Regions from separate parts of the Chitinophaga niabensis genome, predicted to be linked through region 2. Evidence: riboswitches for the same ligand, from Rfam matches in the RefSeq annotation. Region 2 holds a riboswitch; each other region holds the start of a gene.
The links. A riboswitch is a leader RNA that binds a small molecule or an ion and turns the genes downstream of it on or off. The one in region 2 is predicted to bind thiamine pyrophosphate.
Positions count from the first base shown of each region.

Region 1 (7,189 bases), 1.6 Mb from region 2:
ATTCTTTATCAACACCGCGCCTTCCACAAGGGTGGTGGCAATATTCTTTTCATCGCTATAGGCATTTACATTGAATTGTGTGCCTAATACCTTTACTTCCACACCATTGTTCAGTGTTACATAAAATGGCATGGCCGCGTTTTTCGCTACATCAAAATAACCTTCCCCTTTCAGTTCCACTTTTCGCTCCTTTCCTGAAAAAGCAGTAGGATAACGCAGGGAGCTGCCGGCATTGAGCCAAACGCTGGTGCCATCCGGTAAAGTGATCCGGTATTGACCGCCGAGCGGTGTGGTCAGTGTATTATATTGTATCTCTTCACCCTGCAGCCCGTTTTTATTATAAGCCAGTTCTCCATCTGCTGATTTGATCACCTGCGAACCTCCCTGTTGTGCAAGGGAGCCTTGTTGGGCATCTTCCAGGCTGATGGTGCTGCCATCACCTAAAGTCAGCATGGCTTTATTTCCTCCGGGCAATACATCATTTTTATACCGTTTTACCTGCACCTGCCTTTCAGCGGAGGGTATACCGCTGAACATGAAATATCCTCCTATGCCCAGCATTAACAGCACTGCTGCTGCAATCCGGGTAAATGACAGCCTTTTGATATTAGCCCGATCGCCGGAAACCTCTTTCACATTACGGATCAAACGCTGCATATCAGCCATATCCACATCTGCCGGAGCAACTTCTGCAGACAGACCTGTTAAGATCTGCCGGATGGCATCGTTGTTCCGGTCATCCTTCAGATAAAAGGATAACTCTTCTGCATCGGCTTCTGCCATGTTACCTTTATAATAACGGGTAAGCAGGTCGGAAAGCCTTTCCTGTTGCTGTATGCTCATAGTGGTGGAATAATTGCGCTGTACATATATAACTATCGAACCAGTCTATCGTACTAGTCCGGTTAAAAAAAAATTAAGGTGGCCCGCCGGATAAAGACGCGGATGGACTGAATAGCCTTTACCAGGTGGTTTTTCACGGTATTGGGGGATAGTTTCAGTCTTTCGGCTATTTCCGGATTGCTCAATCCTTCCTGGCGGCTGAGTTGGTAGATGAGTTGTTGTTGGGGTGGGAGGCGTTTAACAGCCTCGTAGATCAGCAGGCCGCTTTCTTTCCAGTTGAGCCTTTCTTCTGCATCCAATGTACTGTCTGCCTGGCTGCTCTGTATCAGTTTGAGCAGTTTGCCTTCCATGGCGGCTCTTTTAATATAGGTAAGGGAAAGATTGGAAGCGATGGTGAATAACCAGGAGCTGAGGTTATAAATACGCTCATGCTCATGGCGGTGTTGCCAGAGGCGCAGAAATACCTCCTGTACTATTTCTTCGGCTGCGTATTTTGTTTTTGTTATGTTAATAACAAAGGGGAGCAGCCGGGGATAATAATGATGAACGATCTTTTCGAAAGCTCTCTCATCTGCCCGTGCTACACTGGCCAGCAGCTCCCTTTCATTGTTTATCTTTTCGCTCATTCTCCCTCAGGCAGTTGGATTGGTTGATTTTAGGCTAAAAGTAGTAAAAAGATCAATTGGTTATGTCTGCCGGAGGGAGGGAAATGTTACTTTATGGTGGAGTAGCCACCATCTACGATCAATTCTGTTGCGTGTAAATAGGACGCATCGTCAGAAGCCAGAAAACTAACAGCTTTGGCAATTTCCATGGCTTTTCCAAAACGCTTAAAGGGTAATGTGGGAATAACGGATTGTTTAACGCCTTCAATCTGTTCTGCAGACATGCCGGTTTTTTCAAAACCTTTCGATTCTGTATAACCGGGGCTTACGCCATTGACGCGTATTCCCTTTGCTGTACATTCTGCAGCGAAGGTTTTGATGAAAGATGCTACTGCTGATTTAGCTGCTGAATAAACGGAGGCGTAAGGTGAACCATATAGTGTAACAACCGAGGTGTTAAAGATGATGGAACCACCTTCTTTCATTAACGGGAGTACAGCCTGCGTAGTAAAGAAAACGCCTTTCACCAGTATATCAAACAGTTCATCAAACTGTTCAACTGTTACGGCTTCAATAGGAGCGAATTTACCGTAACCGGCATTGCAGAAAAGAATATCAATGGATGTTAGTTTCACTGGTAACGCAAGGATGTCGTGGATATTTCCTGCATCGCAAACTATCCCGGATGCGTTTTCTCCGAGTTGCTGAACGACCTCATGCAATGTAATTTCATCACGACCGGTAATGATCACTTTTGCGCCTTCGCGGATAAAGTCCTGTGCTGTTGCTAAACCGATGCCACTGGTTCCACCAGTGATCAGGGCTGTTTTGTTTTGTAGTTTCATACAGCAAAGGTTGCTGATCTGAGGGGGATTTAAAACCCGAAACTTGCTATATTGTCTTAGTAAAGCCTTTGAATAGTTCTACAAACTCCGGTAAGATATCACTACTGCTGCCTTTAAGCGCATAGCCATACATTTTATCGCTGGCCATATCTGAAAAATGGTTAGGGTGTTTATTAATATCAATAATAAACCCACCGCTGTTTAAAACCTGGGTGGCAATCCTTACAGGAAGATTGGTAGAACCTGATGTGCCTACAACAAGCAATAACCCTGTTTGTTTGGCCGCACGCAGAGAGCTATCCAGCTTATAGTACATTTCATTATAGTATTCATCGAACCACAACACATGCGGTCTTAAATAAGAGCGGCATACAGGGCATTTTAATGTCTCTATTTGTTCCGGTGTGAGCTCATCTCCTTTTTCCATCGGAAGGTTGGGATAGGGGTAAAGATCATCGGAGCACCCTTCTCCGCAACGGGAATATTCAAGCGTGCCATGTATCAGGTAGGCAGCATCTCTTGCGCTTCCGGCTTTAAAATGAAGTCCGTCCACATTCTGTGTGATCAGCTGGAACCTGCTGCCGAAAAGATCTTCCAGTTCTTTTATGGCATAATGCCCAACATTGGGGTTCGCTTTGGAACAAATACCCAGTCTGTACAGGAACCATTTCCATACATCGAGCGGTTGTTTAAGGAACATTTTGTAGGTGCCCATTTCTTCAGGCATGTAGTTGACGGAGCCAACGGTCCAGAATCCATCTTTATCCCGGAAGGTTGGAATACCACTGTCGGCAGAAAGCCCTGCCCCTGTAAGTACGGTTAATTTGCCTTGGCCTTTGTAAAAATTAAGGAGTCTTTCCTGCAGTTCGTTGTCGATAAATTTCATGTTCAAATATACGAAAAAAAACTCCTTATGTCATGAATTGACAGCAATAAAAAACCCGCTGTGGTAGCGGGTTTTAATGTTATAAGCCGATCCTTATTCCGGCCATAAAATTGAAGCCGGCCATGGGGAAATAGGTGTTCGAAGATTTTACGGTCCCACCTTCCAGGTAACCATAAGTATACCCGTTCGGCTCGTACATTTCATTGAACACGTTGTTCAACATCAGTTGCAAACCTAACTCCTTAAATAATTGCTGCGGAACGATATAATTGATGCGGATATCGTTCACCAGGAAAGCATCCAGTGTACGTGCTTTATCAGAAGAATTATCCAGGAACTGGCGGCTCACGTATTTACCAACCCAGTCAACCGACAAGCCTGCAACAGGTTTGACGCTGACTGTATAGCCGGCCACCAGGTTAGGAGAGAAGGAAATATCAGATTCTTTATGCGTAACAGGTTTCTGACCACCATTATCCCAATCATCCAGGAACTCTGTGTAATCAAATACGCGGTTGCGGCTCAAAGCAATGTTCCCGGCCAGCGTGAGCTGGGGGAATAGATTGTAATGGCCATCCAGCTCAAGCCCAAGGCGATAGCTTTTCGGGATATTGGTTCTGGCGTATGCGCCTACATCATTGATCTGGCCGGTGAGCACCAGTTGATTACGGTAGTTCATGTAATACACGTTTGCCTGCACACCACCTTTCTGGCTGCGAAGTACGTAGCCCGCTTCCAGGTTACGCAGGGTTTCGTGCTTAGGAGCTTGTAATAAACCCACTTCAAAATCATCCCTGTTAGGTTCTTTATTGCCGATGGCGTAGGAAGCATAGAGATGTTGTTTGTTGTTCAGCTGGAAAGTAAAACCTCCTTTGGGATTGAAGAAATCATACCGTTTCTTCTGGCGGATCTCCGGGTTCTTGCGGAAGCCGTTCAGTTCATAAACTACATGCCTGTACTGCACATCTGCAAATGCTTTCAGTTTTTCAGTGATGGCGTATTCACCTTTCCAGTAGAAGTTGAGATCTGTTTTAAAAGAATTCAGGTTGTACCAGCGGTAATCTTTTTCAATAGCCTGCTCTGCCCAGATGATCTTGCCGTAATGTTTACCATCATAACGGTTCCAGCCGCCACCTGCACTCCAGCTGAATTTGCCGGCATTGTGATTAACGGAGAATATACCGCCATAGAAATGATTGTCCAGCCATAGCTGACGGATCAGGTCTGTTTCGGTAACAGGTGCGCCGTTGATGATGGGTGCTGACAGGCCATAATCTGTATAGAGCTGATCCGCAAGATAATTCTCATAATAACCGCGGCCACGTGTGTAATGCAGCGCTACGTTGAAGTTCAGGTTATTGTGAATAGCGTGATTAAAGAACAGCTGATAATGATCCTGCTGGTAGTTGTCCGTTTCATTATCATAAGGAGCGCCTGGTTTTTGGGTGCCACTTGAGTTGTATGTTCTGTTAGTATCAAGATCGCCTTTTGAAATACCATTCCATGCCTGGTATGTTTTTTCCTTTCCGGAGAATACATTCAGGCGGATAGCCGTTTTTTCAGAGATGTATGCAGCGGAGGTATAGAAGGAACGTAAGTCTGATGCAGCTCTGTCAACATACCCGTTCGAAGAGATCTTTGATAAACGTGCATCTACTGTGAAATGCCCGTTAATAAGGCCGCTACCGGCTTTTACCGTGTGTTTCCAGGTATCAAAAGAGCCGTAGCTATTATCAATTTCAGCATATGCTTTATCATTGAACTGATTGGTGCTGAGGTTCAGTGAAGCTCCGAAAGCCCCGGCGCCATTGGTAGAAGTGCCTACACCACGTTGCAGCTGGATGCTGTTCACGGAAGAAGCAAAGTCCGGCATATTCACAAAGAAGGTACCCTGGGATTCTGCATCGTTCACGGGAATACCATTGATGGTAACATTGATGCGGGTAATGTCACTGCCACGTACCCTCAGCCCCGTATATCCTACACCGGCACCTGCATCCGAATTGGTTACTACGGAAGGCAGCTGGTTGAGCAGTAGTGGCAGGTCCTGCCCGAGGTTCTGTTTGGCAATATCTTCTTTACTCAGTTCTGATTTGGTGAAAGGAGCGTTCCTGCCTGCACGCAGACTGGAGATCTCCACAGGTTTTACAAAGAGGCCAGTTTCCTGTAATGCAATATTTAATTCAGTTGTTTTCTGTTGCACTTTGATGGTTTCCTGTATAGTAATGAAGCCCAGAAAGCTTGCCTGCAGCGTATAGGAACCATGCCCGGGAACAGTGATGCGGTATTGTCCTTTAGTATCTGTATGTGTACCGGAGCCGTTGTAAATAGAGATGCTGGCGCCTTCCAGCGGTTTACCGGATGTTTTATCTGTTACTACACCGGTGATAACTACCTGCGCCTGTGTAAATACAGATACGCACAGCAGCGCTAAGAGCATGAATTTTTTCATGGTAGATCCTGTTTGTTCAAATGATTCAAAATGATGCATAGCCATAGTAGCACGGTGTGCTGCAATGGTCAAACTATCGTAAACAGGTAAGGAAACGTCACTTACCTTTCCTAAACAGCATTACCTGGTCAGGTTCAACGGGTGTGATCTCAGCCTGATAGTAAGGCACCCCGAGGTGAAAAGGATAAGCTGTGCTTATCCGGTTTCTATTGCAAAGGTAGACACACAGCAGGAATTCTGCACAAATTTTTTTCAGGATGTATTTTTTCCATTATCTTCATCCCGTTAATCCAGGAACAGTACTCCCCACTTTTTTCCAGCAGAGATCATTTTGAGAAACAATTATTGTTAACCGAAACAATCATTTATCAAATGATCAAACTTCAAATCATCGGCCACCTTGGCAAAAACGCTGTGCAGAACACAGTGAACGGAAAACAAGTCCTGAATTTTAATGTTGCACACAACGAAAGGTACAGGAACGCGCAGGGCGTTCAAACAGACCGGACGGTCTGGGTAGATTGCGCCATGTGGTATCCAAATGCCGTGGGGCCTTACATGTTACAGGGTACCTATGTATTTGTGGAAGGCGTTCCTGTAGTGGACACTTATAACAACAATGCAGGAGGAGTAACTGCGGTGCTGAAATTAAGGGTTACAGACCTGAAATTACTGCCGGGTGGTCAACGGACAAATGGAAGCAGAACAGCAGAACCGGAGATAGAAAATCCGGCGGATGACCTGCCATTTTAAGCAGGGCCCCGACTGTGATCTCTTTACATATTATACTTACTCATTATTACATGTCATAAAAGACTTCCTTTGTAAGACCCGGCTGGCAAGCTTCTTCACGGATAAGGCTGAATTATTTTTCGCCAAAGGATGAAAAATATTTGGTGAGTATTAAAATTCGTTTACCTTTGCACCCACATTGCGAGGTAGAGCAGAGGTAGCTCGTCGGGCTCATAACCCGAAGGTCAGAGGTTCGAATCCTCTCCTCGCTACAAAAGAAAGTAAAGAGGAAGGCTGAAACGCCAACGGCGAAAAAGTTAAATCCTTACAAAAAAGTAAAAGAGATCACAGTCTCCAAACTTCTAAAAAGTTAAAAAGCCGAAGCAATTCGGCTTTTTTTATTTGTACTAAATTGCACCCACAGCTTAGTTCACACGTAAAAATCAGATAGTATGCATCGTGCTGGATTTGTAAACATCTTTGGTAAACCTAATGCCGGAAAAAGTACCTTGCTCAACGCATTGTTGGGTGAGAAACTGGCAATTGTAACCCCCAAGGTGCAAACCACCCGGCACAGGATCATGGCTGTAGTAACGGAACCCGGTTACCAGATCGTGTTCTCCGATACCCCCGGTATCATTGATCCCAAATACAAGATGCATGAGAAAATGATGGGCGCCGTACGTTCCGCACTGGAAGATGCAGATGTAGCCCTGCTGATGATGGAGGCAAAAGATAATGTGGAAGAATGCCTGGCGATGTTTGATTCCCTCAAGCTGAAAGCCACCTGCCTGCTGGTGATCAATAAAATGGATGTGCTGGAAAA
Region 1 covers NZ_CP154260.1:4,526,723-4,533,911, reverse strand. Annotated here, with positions in the region: gene AAHN97_RS17920 (FecR family protein) at 1-843, opposite strand, end outside; gene AAHN97_RS17915 (RNA polymerase sigma-70 factor) at 906-1,469, opposite strand; gene AAHN97_RS17910 (SDR family oxidoreductase) at 1,556-2,293, opposite strand; gene AAHN97_RS17905 (SIR2 family NAD-dependent protein deacylase) at 2,340-3,179, opposite strand; gene AAHN97_RS17900 (TonB-dependent receptor) at 3,259-5,631, opposite strand; TPP riboswitch at 5,722-5,814, opposite strand; gene AAHN97_RS17895 (single-stranded DNA-binding protein) at 6,004-6,384, shown strand; tRNA gene AAHN97_RS17890 (tRNA-Met) at 6,564-6,635, shown strand; gene era (GTPase Era) at 6,816-7,189, shown strand, end outside.
Region 1: linked by a shared signal. The riboswitch ahead of AAHN97_RS17900 (TonB-dependent receptor) and the one ahead of thiS (sulfur carrier protein ThiS) in region 2 are both predicted to bind thiamine pyrophosphate.

Region 2 (7,189 bases):
CTCACCGGATTCCTTGCCACAGCAATCGCCGTATTCACCAACACAGCAGCTGCTCCTAATTCCATCGCCTGTGCAGCATGAGAAGGAGCTCCAATTCCTGCATCTACAATCACCGGCACATTACTCTGTGCAATGATGATCTCCAGGAAATCCAGGGTACGCAGCCCTTTGTTACTTCCTATAGGAGAACCCAAAGGCATCACAGCAGCAGCACCCGCTTCTTCCAGCCGTTTGCAGATAACAGGGTCCGCATGGATATAAGGCAACACTACAAATCCCAGCTTCACCAATGCTATAGTTGCTTCCAGCGTTTCAACAGGATCAGGTAAAAGATATTTCGGATCAGGATGTATTTCCAGTTTGATCCAGTTGGTTTCCAAAGCTTCGCGTGCAAGTTGCGCAGCATACACAGCTTCTTTCGCAGTGCGCACGCCGGAAGTATTGGGCAGCAAATGCATATGAGTATATCGCAGATGCCCCAGCATATCATCTTTCCCGGCATTGGCGGTATCAATACGTTTCAGTGCAACAGTCACCAGCTCTGTGCCGGAAGCCAGCAAAGCCTTCTCCATTTGCACACCCGAACCGAATTTACCCGTACCAGTAAAAAGGCGGCTCTGAAAAGTTCTGCCTGCTATGATCAGTGGTTCCATATAGCTTTGATTTTTTGTATCATCTCTTTTTTATCGATGGTATTGGTAATAAGACCAGAAACGGCTACGCCATATACACCTGTTTCCTTCAGCGCGGGAATATCTTCCAGCAATATGCCCCCGATAGCGATCACGGGAACTTTATTGCCAATAACGGTCATCAACTGCCGGTATCCTTCCAGGCCCAGGATAGGACTGAGATTTTCTTTAGTGGTGGTGAACCGGAAAGGCCCCACACCCACATAATCCACACCATCGCGGATATGCGCCAGCACATCATCCAGTGTGTTAGCTGTTCCGCCTAAGCAACTTTGTGTACCAACAATACTGCGTGCTGCTACTACCGGCACATCCAGTTTTCCTACATGCACGCCGTAAGCATTCACCTGAGAAGCAATAGCAGGCTTATCATTGATAGATAATTTTGCGCCGAATTCATCACAGATTTTTTTGGCATCGATAGCTAGTTCCAGTTGCTGGTTATACAGCAGGTCTTTCACCCATTGTGCATCATCTTCCGGTTGCACTCCTGTTTTACTGCGGGACTGTTTAACCCGCAACTGTATCCAACGGCAACCCGCTTCGCAGGCCGCACGAATATTTTCCAGGTGAGGAGTTTGAGAGATGTATAAAAGACGTTCCATGATAGCGTTGTTAGAAAAATAAAAAACCACCGGCAGCGATAAGATGACATATTACCGGCATTAAAAACAAAAAACATTTAGCAGCCCGATAGCGCACTGCCGTTGTTAAAAACATGATGCCCCAATAACCCTTCACTACTCTGCAAATACCGTAACGTATAATCCTTCCCGGCCTTGCAAGCATCAACCAGACTCAAACCCTTAGCCAGTGAAGCCGTGATGGCAGCAGACAGCACGCAACCGGAACCATGTTTAGCCGGCACATCTGTAGCCACAGGAGCAAAATCGGCCAGTTCATTTCCCCAAAATAAACTATCCCATCCCGGCTTATCCGGCCTGTGCCCACCTTTCAAAAGAACAGCACACCTGGAAGCCATTTTCCGCGCAGCACTTTCCCCGCAAGGCAATCCGCTCATCGCAATCGCTTCTTCATAATTGGGCGTAAGCAAAGCGATATGATCCAACACCTGCTCCCATTGTGAAAAAACCGCCGTGTGGAATACATAACCCGCAGAAGCCTTCAGCACAGGATCTAAAATGAATTGAATACCCGGTCTTGCATTCCGCAGTGCAGGTAACACTTCCAGCAAAATACCCGGATGTGCCACAATGCCCACTTTACAGAACCGCACCGGAAATTTATCCAGCAAGGGCAAAGCCTGCGCAAGGATCTTTTCCGGTGGTATCCACTCCACTCCCAGGAATTCATCATCTGTTTGCGCTGTTAATGCTGTGCAAACACCCAGTCCATTCAACCGGTGTGCTTCAAATGTTTTTATGTCTGCCAGCAAACCGGCTCCCCCTGTGGGATCAAGACCGGCAAGGCTCATCACGTACGGTTCCATGCAGCGTATATTGATTGATAAGTAGGTACTGCATTGAATGGATCATTCCATATAGCCCCTAATAAAACGGCACCGCAAAACCCCATCGGTTTTAAACGGCCGATGTTATATTGCGTAATACCGCCAATGGCTAAAGTGTTGGCCGGTATATTTTTCATCTCCTGCAAACGCCCTGTGTATCCGGGTTTGGAGATGCTATTGAACACCGGGCCAAGGATCAGGTGATGCCACATTTTAAGGGAAGGCATCACATGTTGTACTTCCACAAAAACAGCATGCTGTTCCGCCGGCTGAAAAGACCATGTTTCGATCTGCTCTGTATGAATAGAAGTACTCAGCTGGTAGCCATTACCAGCAAAACCATCCGGCTTAACAGAAGTACGGAATGCCTCACTCATATGTAATCCCCGCAGGCCGTATTTCTCCACCAGCGCAGGTTGCCCTGCAATCATGATCTGTGAAAAGAATAAAGGATCGATCCCCCGCAGCAATCCTTCATACTGTGCAGCAGAGAATCCCGGTTTGCGGAGTAACAACACATCCAGCCCTGCATACAGCAGGGAATTAATGTGCGATAGCTCTCCCGGTATGGCTTCAGGGGATGTGGCCACCCATATCATGAATAGATCTCCCCGCCTTGTTCAACAAATGTCTGTGCCTGTGCTTCCATGCCAGCCGTTAAAGCAGCATCTTCTGCCAATCCCTTTGTGGCAGCGAATTCCCGCACCTCCTGCGTGATCTTCATGGAACAGAAATGAGGTCCGCACATAGAACAGAAGTGTGCCACTTTTGCGCCATCCGCCGGCAACGTTTCATCATGAAAACTACGAGCCGTATCGGGATCGAGGGAGAGGTTGAACTGATCTTCCCAGCGGAACTCAAAGCGCGCTTTGCTCAATGCATTATCTCTGTGTTGTGCGCCGGGATGCCCTTTGGCAAGGTCGGCCGCATGTGCCGCGAGTTTATAAGTGATCACCCCTGTTTTCACATCTTCACGGTTGGGAAGGCCGAGATGTTCTTTAGGCGTTACATAACAAAGCATGGCCGTTCCGAACCATCCGATCATGGCTGCGCCGATGGCAGAAGTAATGTGATCATAACCAGGAGCGATATCTGTAGTTAAAGGCCCGAGGGTATAGAAGGGTGCTTCATGGCATTCTTTCAATTGTTTGTCCATGTTCTCTTTGATGAGATGCATGGGCACATGCCCCGGCCCTTCTATCATTACCTGTACATCGTGGCGCCAGGCTATTTTAGTGAGTTCACCCAATGTTTCCAGTTCTGCGAACTGCGCAGCATCATTGGCGTCTGCAATTGAACCCGGGCGGAGACCATCGCCGAGAGAGAAAGCCACATCATATGCTTTCATGATCTCGCAGATCTCTTCAAAATGCGTGTAGAGGAAATTTTCTTTATGATGTGCCAGGCACCATTTAGCCATGATGGAACCACCGCGGGAAACAATGCCTGTAGTGCGTTTGGCCGTAAGCGGAATATAACGGAGTAATACTCCGGCATGGATGGTAAAGTAATCCACCCCCTGTTCCGCCTGTTCAATTAAGGTATCGCGGAAAAGTTCCCAGGTGAGGGCTTCCGCTTTACCATTCACTTTTTCCAATGCCTGGTAAATAGGCACAGTACCCACCGGCACCGGGCAATTCCGGATGATCCACTCACGGGTTTCATGAATGTTCTTGCCTGTGCTGAGGTCCATAATGGTATCCGCACCCCAGCGGCAGGCCCATACTGCTTTTTCTACTTCTTCCTCAATGCTGGAAGTAACAGCAGAGTTCCCGATGTTGGCATTGATCTTTACGAGAAAATTCCGGCCAATGATCATCGGCTCACTTTCCGGGTGATTGATGTTAGAAGGAATAATGGCACGGCCTTCTGCAATTTCCTTCCGCACAAATTCCGGCGTGATCCAGGATGGCGCCATCCCGGCACCAAAATTGTTGCCTTTATGCTGATGCCAGAGGGATTGATCTTTACGGTACAATTCCTCTGCCCGCTGATTCTCACGAATAGCGATGTATTCCATTTCCGGTGTGATGATACCCTGCTTTGCATAATGCAATTGGGAAACATTTTTACCCGGTTTGGCGCGCAGGGGCAATTGCAGATGTTCAAAACGGAGATGTTCCAGGGCTGGAGAACGCAAACGTTCCCGCCCGTATTCGGAAGAAAAATCATGGAGCAGGGTTACATCTGCGCGGTCTAAGATCCATTGCTGGCGCAGCCTGGGAAGCCCCCGGCGAACGTCTATCTCAATGGCATCGTCTGTATAAGGGCCACTGGTATCATAAACTGTTACAGGGGCATTCTGTTCAGTAAGCTTAGATCCGTGCAACCGTGTATCCGATAACGTTATCTCCCGCATACTTACGGAAATATCATGCAGGGTACCCGGTACGTATATTTTCTTTGATCCGGCAAATGAGCCGCGGCTAATTGTTTTCATGGTAAACAGATTAAAATGTAAGAGAATGGAGCATACGCGCAGAGCAGCACCTCTGTTGAAGAGTGCGACGCAACGATGCTGAATAACGATAAAAAGCTGATTACATAAAAAAATTACCCGCCCTGTGTGGCCTGGATGATCGTAATGTTATCCGCCGGATGTAATAGTCTGGATGGCCAGTCCGGCTTCGGGACGACCTCCTGGTTGATGGCAACTGCAATGCCTTTGAGCGATGAGAGTTGAATAAACTGTAAGAGCGCAGTAACGGAAGTTTCCGGCTGCACCGCATAAAGTTTATTGTTTACAAGCACTTCCATTTGGAAAGAGTTTAGGTGAAACAATAAACTTTAAGGATGTGAGGATGAGGAAGGTTCAGTATACTTTTCCCTACGTCAGTGTGAACTGCATCAGGTACTGAGGGTATCATCTCAGTTCCGGGTTTTAACCGGAACACCCCTAAAGTGATCACAAATCTAATTAAATTTATACAACAAGGAGGAACAAATATGAAAAGGACAGACAACGCTTCCCGTATCATCATGGCTTCCCCGGAAACCATTTACCAGGCGCATCTCGACCCAAAGGCTGTTGCCGCCTGGCGCCCGCCGAAAGGCATGACCTGCAGGATCTATGCGTTCAATCCACAGGAAGGCGGGACCTACAAAATGGCATTTATTTATGCGGATAAAGAACAGGCATACGGCAAAACATCAGCACATGAAGATGTTTTCTCCGGGCGTTTTGAAGAACTCATTCCCAATAAAAAAATTGTGGAAATAGTAACGTTTGAATCAGATGATCCCGCTTTTGCAGGAGCGCTAAAATTCACAACAACACTTACAGCTGTGGCCAGTGGTACGGAAGTAGACGTGAAAGCAGAGAATGTGCCGTCCGGTATAACACGCGAAGACCACCAGGCCGGCATGGACGCTTCTCTGCAGAACCTGGCGGAATTTACAGAGTAGCATTATCTTTGATAGATAGATTCAGTTAAATTGCAAGCATGAACTACCGCACGATAGTATTCTTTTCTTTATTGTTTATAACAGCCTGCCAGTCTCCCGCTCCTAAAAAGGTAGTGGTAGAAAATATAACCCTGGTGGATAGTATGGAGGATCCCCTCGAAATGGGAAAAGACACGATTATAGCGCCGGTAATTGATAGTGTGCAAATAGATTCTACCGCCATCTTTGGAAAATGGACGCAACCCGTACAGGGAATAGACAGTATCTTCCAGGGATTCCAGTTAAAGAAGAATGGCATTGCCAGCTCCATTAATATGGAAACACTGAAATACGATAAATGGAAGCTTTTAAAGGATACGCTGCTGCTGTGGAGTCATTCAGAGGGAGTTGCAACCAGAACGGCAACCATAGATACCCTGCTGGTAAAAACGTTGAATGATACCGTGTTGGTGGCCTGGCCGATAACTGCAGCTACTGGTTATCTGGAAACATTCAAACGCCCGAGGAAAGGGAAATAATAAGGACAATCAAGTTCCTCCATCCGGATTCTGGAGTTTTTCTTTCTGTCGGGTACGGTTATAATAGACCGTCACCCAGAAAGAGGAACTTGCTCAGCGCATCAGACGCTATATACTATAAGTTATATGTTTGCCAAACGCCAATAGCAGTGGCTACGATTGATAAGAACAATCCTGCTACAGCCATTTGCAGATCATCAATATTCTTACGGGCAATCACGATGGTCACTAAACTGCAGAATACAGCAGCTGCGCCAAGGTAGATGGATACTTCAGAAGATTTGCTGATGAATGCAAAACCAGCGGCTAATACGCCAATAAAGATAGATGCGAAGCCTGCAATCTTAGGCAGACTCGTTGGGTGATGTTGGTGCATTGTAATAGATATTATATATAGTGAACAAATAAAACCTTACTGTTGTAAACTCGTCTGTTGCTTTACCTCCGGCACTTCTTCCCATGGTGTTTTTAATAACGGCCCGATCTGCTGATAACGGGCGTCCTGGTATTCATCCAGTCCGTAACTTATGCTGGTTGTATCTTTCACCGTTACAAACGTTCCAAACAAGCGATCCCAGATAGAAAATATGTTAGCATAGTTAGAATCAGTTTCCGGCTGATGACGGCTATGATGCACTTTATGCATGTCCGGCGATACGATGATCCAGCTCAAACCTTTATCCAGCCAATGCGGCAGGTAAATGTTGGCATGATTGAACTGGCTCATAAAAGCCGATATCGTTTGATATAACATTACCATCCAGATAGGAACCCCCGCTACCACAATGGCCACAAATAAAGCCACTACCCTGAACACACTTTCTATGGGATGATGCCGCAATGCGGTAGTGGCATCAATCGCCGTATCTGTATGATGGATCTTATGGAAGTGCCACATCCATGCGATCTTATGTTGTACCAGGTGCACCAGGTAAGCCCCTATAAAGTCCAGCAGCAGCAAAGCCAGTATAGCATGCAACCAGGCTGGTAAATTAACAAGGTATAATACCCCGAACCGCTCCGCACTTGTCCATTCCGATGCTTTTACGATCAGGAAAGCAAACCCCAGGTTCACCGCTGCTGTTGTGAGCGTAAAAAAGAGA
Region 2 covers NZ_CP154260.1:6,134,337-6,141,525, reverse strand. Annotated here, with positions in the region: gene AAHN97_RS24605 (thiazole synthase) at 1-653, opposite strand, end outside; gene AAHN97_RS24600 (thiamine phosphate synthase) at 641-1,297, opposite strand; gene AAHN97_RS24595 (hydroxymethylpyrimidine/phosphomethylpyrimidine kinase) at 1,375-2,142, opposite strand; gene AAHN97_RS24590 (thiamine phosphate synthase) at 2,127-2,753, opposite strand; gene thiC (phosphomethylpyrimidine synthase ThiC) at 2,759-4,603, opposite strand; gene thiS (sulfur carrier protein ThiS) at 4,717-4,920, opposite strand; TPP riboswitch at 4,971-5,071, opposite strand; gene AAHN97_RS24575 (SRPBCC domain-containing protein) at 5,110-5,568, shown strand; gene AAHN97_RS24570 (lipocalin family protein) at 5,607-6,086, shown strand; gene AAHN97_RS24565 (hypothetical protein) at 6,202-6,462, opposite strand; gene AAHN97_RS24560 (sterol desaturase family protein) at 6,499-7,189, opposite strand, start outside.

Region 3 (7,189 bases), 2.0 Mb from region 2:
TTTCCAGCAATAGTTTACGGGTAATGAAGGCTTCCTTCTTTACAGCACTGACCAGGTCCATTCCCACCAGTGCAATGGTACGTAAGTATTCTTTCAGGCCCAGCGACAGGAGGAAACCGGCCTGGTTGATTAAACCACAGCATTGTAAGCCATGTTGACAACCCCACTCTTTAAGTGCGGTAAAGTTCACGTGTGCGGTAATATCCTGGTGGCCTATATTAATATAAGGCTGATCATTTATTTCATGCCTGTTATAACACATCAGCGTACCCTCTCTTCTTTTCTCTGAGTACAGATCCTGTGCAGCATAACCGTAATCAATTGTCATCACATATCCTCTCTCCAATGCCTCCGCAACAGAGCTGATCCAGTCTGCGGCTTCCAGGTTGATCTCTGTTCTGTAACCGAAGGGCAGGGATATGCCCTGTTCATCCAGGTAGTCCTGTAAAACGGCGGGAGCCGGTTTTAAGATCTCCAGGAAGTTCTTATCCTGGTAATCGATATATACTTCTTTTAATTCATCTTCCATCTTCACGCGATGTACAGAAAAGTTATCTATTAATTCGTTGGAGAGGATGCAGCCCGTAACACCATGGATCTCTTCAATTGCATCAAACCAATATACTTTATCATGAAGGTGTTTTTGTTGTTTTTCCCGCATAAGCGGACTCTTTTCAATGATACAATATTGAAGATGCTGGTATAATGAGGTATTCCCGGAAAGATAGCTCAGGATATCATGGCAAAGCATGCCACTGCCTGCCCCAAATTCCACGATCGTGAAAGGGGGTTTACCCATAACGCGCCACATCTCTTCCAGCTGCCGTGCAATCATGGCACCAAAAGCCGGGGATATATACGGGCTCGTATAATAATCACCCTGCTCTCCAAACTGCTCACCGGAACCGGTATAATATCCCAACCCTGGATAATACAGCGATGCCTCCATAAAATCGTGAAAGGAAACAGGACCTTTCTGCCGGATCTCTGCTATAATAATGTCCGCCAGTTGCATCTAACGATTTTTGTATGTTTCATATTGATGATAACTCATAACGTTTGATTTTGCAATTAGAAAGTCAAACACTATGCCCATAAAAAAAGTCTCCGGAGATTCCGGAGACTTTGAATATTTCTTTTTCCTATGTTGGTTTTACCCATATCATATTCTAAAGAAAATTCTGATAATTATACAGAAAAAACTGTGCCAGAAGAACAGCTATAAGATCTCTAAAAACACCTGTAACCGCTCATTAAAAACATCTCCCTTATTGCAGTTAGTAAAGAACACGTAACCGCTCTTTTTCTCTTTATAGAACAGGCAGCCGGATTGAAAATTACCGTTGTTGCCGCCATGCTGATAAGCGATGCCATACTTCGTTGGCCTTATGGCTAATCCTAATCCCCAGGCCACTACACCTTCATTGTAATTTTCAGGCACAGCTGTTTGCGCCTTGAACATTTCTTCATGTGTTTCATCCTTCATCAATCCTACCAGGAAATGCGCATAGCTCACTGCTTCCGTATGCAGTTTCCCGGCAGCGCCAAAGGAAGTAGAATCTTCATCTGGGAATGCCATCGGCCATCTTCTTCCTTCTACTTTACCATTCTTATGTCCTGTTACTTTATGCTGCCCCATGAAATCATTATAAGTGAACCAGGCATACTGCATTCCTAAAGGAACGGCTACTTCCTGCCGGAAAACAGCATCCAGCTTGCTTAGCGGCATCTTATTCAGATGCGCCAATACCTTGGCCAGGTAATGATATCCTTCTCCCGAATAAGTGAAAGTACCCGGCTCTTTCTTAATATACATATCTCCCCGTTTGATCTGCCGTGCAGAGTCCGCCAGGTCAAACCAACGCCAGTTGGGAAAACCTGTTGTATGGTCCAGCACCATCCTCGCAGTGATCAGTTTATAACGTTGATCATATTCCAACTCAGGAAAAGGGAGATATTGGTACAGGGGCTTATCAAGGTTCAGCAAACCCTTATCTACCATTTTCAGCGCCAGGTAGGCAAATACCGGTTTGGATAAAGAGGCTGCTTCAAAGATAGATTGATCATCCACTTTAACAGGTGTAGTTGTATTGGTTACACCCAGTGCCCTGTGATAAACGATCTTTCCCTTCCGGATCACAGCAATGGAGAGGCCCGGCATGCCGAGGGACTTCATCTGTACCTTCAGGAATTTATCAAGTTGCTTACGGGAGAAGTACTTCATTTGCCCGTAAGAGGTAGAGGAGATCAGTAACAACAGTATAAGGTATCTCATGCTATAAAGACGAATGCCTGTTTCAAAGGTTGCATGCATAAAAAAAGGCTCCGGGAATTCCGGAGCCTCTGAACGTTTCTTGTTTCCTACGCTGGTATTATCCAGATCAGGTATTAAGAGTATGATCTCAGGTCTGCATGGTGTCAGACCACCTCTTACTAAGAAACTTCTGAATACTATATATAAATAATTGTGCCAGAAAAACAGCTTTGCACAGTTTACTGAAATTCAATACAATCCAATGCTACAGCAGTTTTCACCGGAAATTATTTCCACATTCCTCTACATATTGTGCATATTATAGCATGGTTGATAAGTTTATAGGCCATGGCCTGGTTTTTCCGGTAGAAATCTAAAAAGGAGGTACATATGAAAAATCTGGAAAGAACCGACAAGGGTCTGAAAGCGTATGATCCCTGGCGCGACTTCTTTAACCTGGAAAGCTTCTTCCCTTTTGAAAACGGAAGACAGTCAAAATCTCTACCAGCTGTAAATATTTCCGAGGATGACAAACAATACAGCGTAGATGTGATAGCACCCGGATTTAAAAAAGAAGATTTCAAGATCAAGGTGGATGATGATGTATTAAGCATCAGCGCGGAAACAAAACAGGAGTCATCTGAAAACGGTAATGGCAAACAATACAGCCGGAGAGAATACAGTTACAGCTCTTTCACCCGAACTTTCAGGCTGCCGGACAATACAAAGGATGATCAGATCAGTGCCAGTTATACAGATGGCATTTTAAAACTGAGTATTCCAAAAAGCAAAGAGCAGACGAAAGCAACGAAAGAGATTGCTATTAATTAAAAAAAGAGGCGGTATCTATAATACCGCCTCTTTTATTTATGGCTTCACCACCGGCCATCCATTCGCATACACCAGCGAGCTGATACAAAATACTCTTCCTCCTCCCTTCTGCCGGTGAATAGCATGATAAGCAATATGGTTATTACCCTGCGCATCTTTAAAAACAGAATTATGCCCGGGCGCTAACCAGATACTATCCTTTTCCAGTATCACCCCATGGCTTTCAAAAGGCCCTTCCGCATGATCCGCTCTTGATACCAGCACGGCATAATTTGCATCCTTCCCGCAACAGTTATCACCGGAATAATAGAGATAATATTTCCCTGCATGATAATCCAGCCAGGCACCTTCTATCAGCCTTGTATAATTCTTTTCCTTACCCGGCCAAACAACCGGCACCGGTTTGGAACCGGGTTTAAAATCAGACCAATCATCCCTCATTTCCTGCACCCTGATCGGTTTAAAACCAGAGCCCCAGTACAGGAGTTTTTTGCCCGTTTGCGGGTCTATAAAAGCCATGGGATCTATATGTTCAAAGCCCTCTCCGCAGATCAGGGGAGACCCTTTATCTGTAAACGGCCCTTCCGGCTGCGTAGCATAAGCCACTCCTAAACATTTACCGGTTGTAGTATCTGTGGATTCCCCGGAATAGAAGAGTACATATTTCTGAATGGAGGAATCATAGAGTACATGCGGTGCCCAGAAATGTTTATCTGCCCAAACGGGTTTTACCGGAAGCGCATCCGCCGGATCACTCCAATGCTGCAGATCTTCAGAAACAGACACCTGTATGTGGCCACGGCCCTGTGTGGCATAAGCATAATATTTTCCATTGACGCGGATCACCGTGGGATCAGGAAAATCTTTATCCAGCACCGGATTGCTGAGGGTCTGGGCATTAGCTGCCAGCGTGGAACAGAGCAGCAGGGAAAGTAAGTACCTGGTATTCATGTAAATAAAGATAACAGAATATCACTGCAAAAATTTACTATATTTGTTTTGCACCAATTCTAAAAGCTATGTCATTATTAAATAACAGTAACAAGAAAGGCGGCAAAAGGGACAATAAGCAGAGTAAGACTAATCAGCCGGGGGTGAACAATGCGTCCTTTATGAAACCGGGCAAACAAGCGAACGTTGCAAAGAAACCTGTTAAAACAGGTGGTGCAAGAGGCAGCTGATAAATATTGCTTAAAGAAAAAGCCCCGATGGATCATCGGGGCTTTTTATGGGCAGTGTGTTAAAAACACAAACCATAGTTCTTTAAGACCACTAAAACTTTTTAAACACCACAATCCCGTTATGCCCCCCAAAGCCGAAAGTATTACTCATCGCCACCTTTACTTCTTTCTCTACCGCCGAACCTAACACAATCTGCAAACTCGCAGGAATAGCAGGGTCTAATTCCGTTGTATTGATCGTAGGTGGAATAACACTTTTTACAATACTCATCACACTCGCAATTGCTTCAATGGCGCCGGCTGCTCCCAGCAAATGTCCTGTCATGGATTTGGTAGCGCTGATATGCAAATGAGCCGCTGTGTCACCAAACATTTTACGGATGGCTGCAATTTCACTCAGATCGCCAACGGGCGTAGAAGTAGCATGTGCATTGAGGTAGCCCACCTCTTCTGCATTCAGCCCGCCATCTTCCAAAGCAAACTTCATCGCCTGTAAAGCGCCCAGCCCTTCAGGGTGTGTAGCCGTCATATGATACGCATCTGCTGTCATGGCTGCACCTGCAACTTCTGCATATATTTTTGCACCACGTGCTTTGGCATGTTCATATTCTTCGAGCACCAAGGCACCCGCTCCTTCGCCCATGATAAATCCATCCCTGTTCACATCAAAAGGCCGGGAAGCGGCAGCAGGATCATCATTCCTGATAGACATGGCTTTCATGGCACAGAAGCCACCAACAGAAGCCGGAGTTATTGGCGCTTCGGAACCTCCTGTGATGATCACTTTCGCTTTACCCAAACGGATGTAGTTGAATGCATCCATTATGGCGGTATTAGAAGTGGCGCATGCAGAAACAGTAGTGTAATTAATGCCCATCAATCCATGCTGCATGGAGATCATGCCGGAAGCCATATTGGTGATCAGCTTGGGAACGAAATAAGGAGAAAAACGCGGATTGAATCCACCTTCCACATATTCTGTTACCTGCTCTTCAAATGTTTGCATACCACCCTGTCCTGATCCCCAGATCACACCGGTAGCGAAGGGATCCATACCGGAAAAATCCAGGCCGGAATCTTTGATGGCCTGATCAGAAGCTACGAGTGCATATTGTGTGAACGGATCTGTTTTACGCAGTTCGCTTTTATCAATAAAGTCTGCCGCATTGAAACCCTTCAGCTCACACGCAAAACGTGTTCTGAAACGGGAAGCATCAAAACGGGTAATAGTGGCCGCACCGCTTTTACCGGCTGTTAAAGACTCCCAGAAGGAGCTAACATCATTACCAAGCGGGGTTACGGCACCAAGGCCTGTTACAACAACTCTTTTCATAGTTTTCATGGCTTTAAATCTTTTAATATCCTGTTGCTTACCCGGTTGAATACGGATGGCCCCAATACTCTCGATAATATCAATGACGACTGTAAATTAGTGATCAGCAGCAACGCCCTGTCAGATGCCTCTCCTTCAAAATAAAAACGGCCATTAACCCTTCCATTTTCCAGGCAGGTGCTGAGCCAGTTCACTATATCGTTCCCCATTTCCTGCACTTTAGCTTTCATGGGGGCTGTAAATGTTTCAAAATCAGGGGAGAGTGAACCCATTAAACAAATGAAACCATTGGTTCCATGGCGGTGGAACACTTCCACCAGTTTGGCCAGCTGCTTGTCCTCCGGTAATTTCCTCCATTTTTCTGCAAATTCCCTGAATTTCTTTATTTCATGTTCAATCACACCGATCCCCAGGTCTGCTTTGGAAGGAAAATGATAATGAATGGCCGCATTCTTTATCTCCATAGGGTCCGCAATGTCCTTGTAACTGAAGGCATTGAACCCCTGGGTCCTTATCAGATGGTCTGCCATCATTACAATTTTGTCCTTTGTATCTGACATATTCCCGGATTATAGGGCACAAATATACTTACTTACCAGTAAGTATACAAAGCTTAAATTAATAAGGGTTAGTTTTGCATTTTAAAACAATCGATTTGAGTGCTTCTGTTTTCTTATTTACTCCGCCTTTCACACAGCTGAACACGCCTTACCCGGCCACAGCTTACCTGAAAGGTTTTCTGAACACTAAGAACATTTCTTCTTTTCAGGCGGACCTGGGTATTGAAGTGACCCTTGCTTTATTTTCCAAAAAAGGCCTGGAAGAGCTCTTTACACGAATAAATGAACAAACTAAAGTATTAACAGATAATGCCGCCCGCATCGTTTCCTTACAGGAGGATTATATCTATACCATAGATGACGTGATCCGGTTCCTGCAGGGAAAGAATCCCACACTCGCCCACCGGATCTGCAAACGCGATCTGTTACCGGAGGCGGGTCGTTTTGCACAGCTGGAAGACCTTAACTGGGCTTTTGGTTCCATGGGTAACCAGGACAAAGCCAAACATCTGGCCACCATGTACCTGGAAGACCTTTCCGATCTCATCATGGAATGTGTGGATGAACATTTTGGTTTCAGCCGTTATGCAGAAAGGCTCGGCCGCTCTGCAAATAGTTTTGATGAACTCTACGATGCCCTGCAACAGGAATATACCTTCATTGATGAGATCCTGATCAATATATTGAAGGCAAGGATGGAAAGTGTACAACCTAAAATGGTAGCCATCTCTGTTCCTTTCCCCGGCAACCTTTACACTTCCCTCCGCTGCGGCCAATGGATCAAAGCCAATTACCCTGACGTTAAAATAGCGATGGGTGGCGGCTTTGCGAACACAGAACTGCGTTCTCTTGCTGATCCGCGCGTATTTGAATTCTACGACTTCATCACGCTGGACGATGGAGAAGCGCCCATCGAAAACCTCATCGCTTATGTAGAAGGAAAGAAAGACATCACGGAACTCAAACGTACTTTCACTTTAGCAGATGGCGTAGTCACCTATTACAACAATAAAGCCTGTGCAGATTATAA
Region 3 covers NZ_CP154260.1:4,158,885-4,166,073, forward strand. Annotated here, with positions in the region: gene AAHN97_RS16370 (class I SAM-dependent methyltransferase) at 1-1,015, opposite strand, end outside; gene AAHN97_RS16375 (serine hydrolase domain-containing protein) at 1,220-2,275, opposite strand; TPP riboswitch at 2,342-2,442, opposite strand; gene AAHN97_RS16380 (Hsp20/alpha crystallin family protein) at 2,645-3,085, shown strand; gene AAHN97_RS16385 (glycoside hydrolase family 43 protein) at 3,122-4,036, opposite strand; gene AAHN97_RS16390 (hypothetical protein) at 4,105-4,266, shown strand; gene fabF (beta-ketoacyl-ACP synthase II) at 4,358-5,599, opposite strand; gene AAHN97_RS16400 (TetR/AcrR family transcriptional regulator) at 5,605-6,159, opposite strand; gene AAHN97_RS16405 (B12-binding domain-containing radical SAM protein) at 6,255-7,189, shown strand, end outside.
Region 3: linked by a shared signal. The riboswitch ahead of AAHN97_RS16375 (serine hydrolase domain-containing protein) and the one ahead of thiS (sulfur carrier protein ThiS) in region 2 are both predicted to bind thiamine pyrophosphate.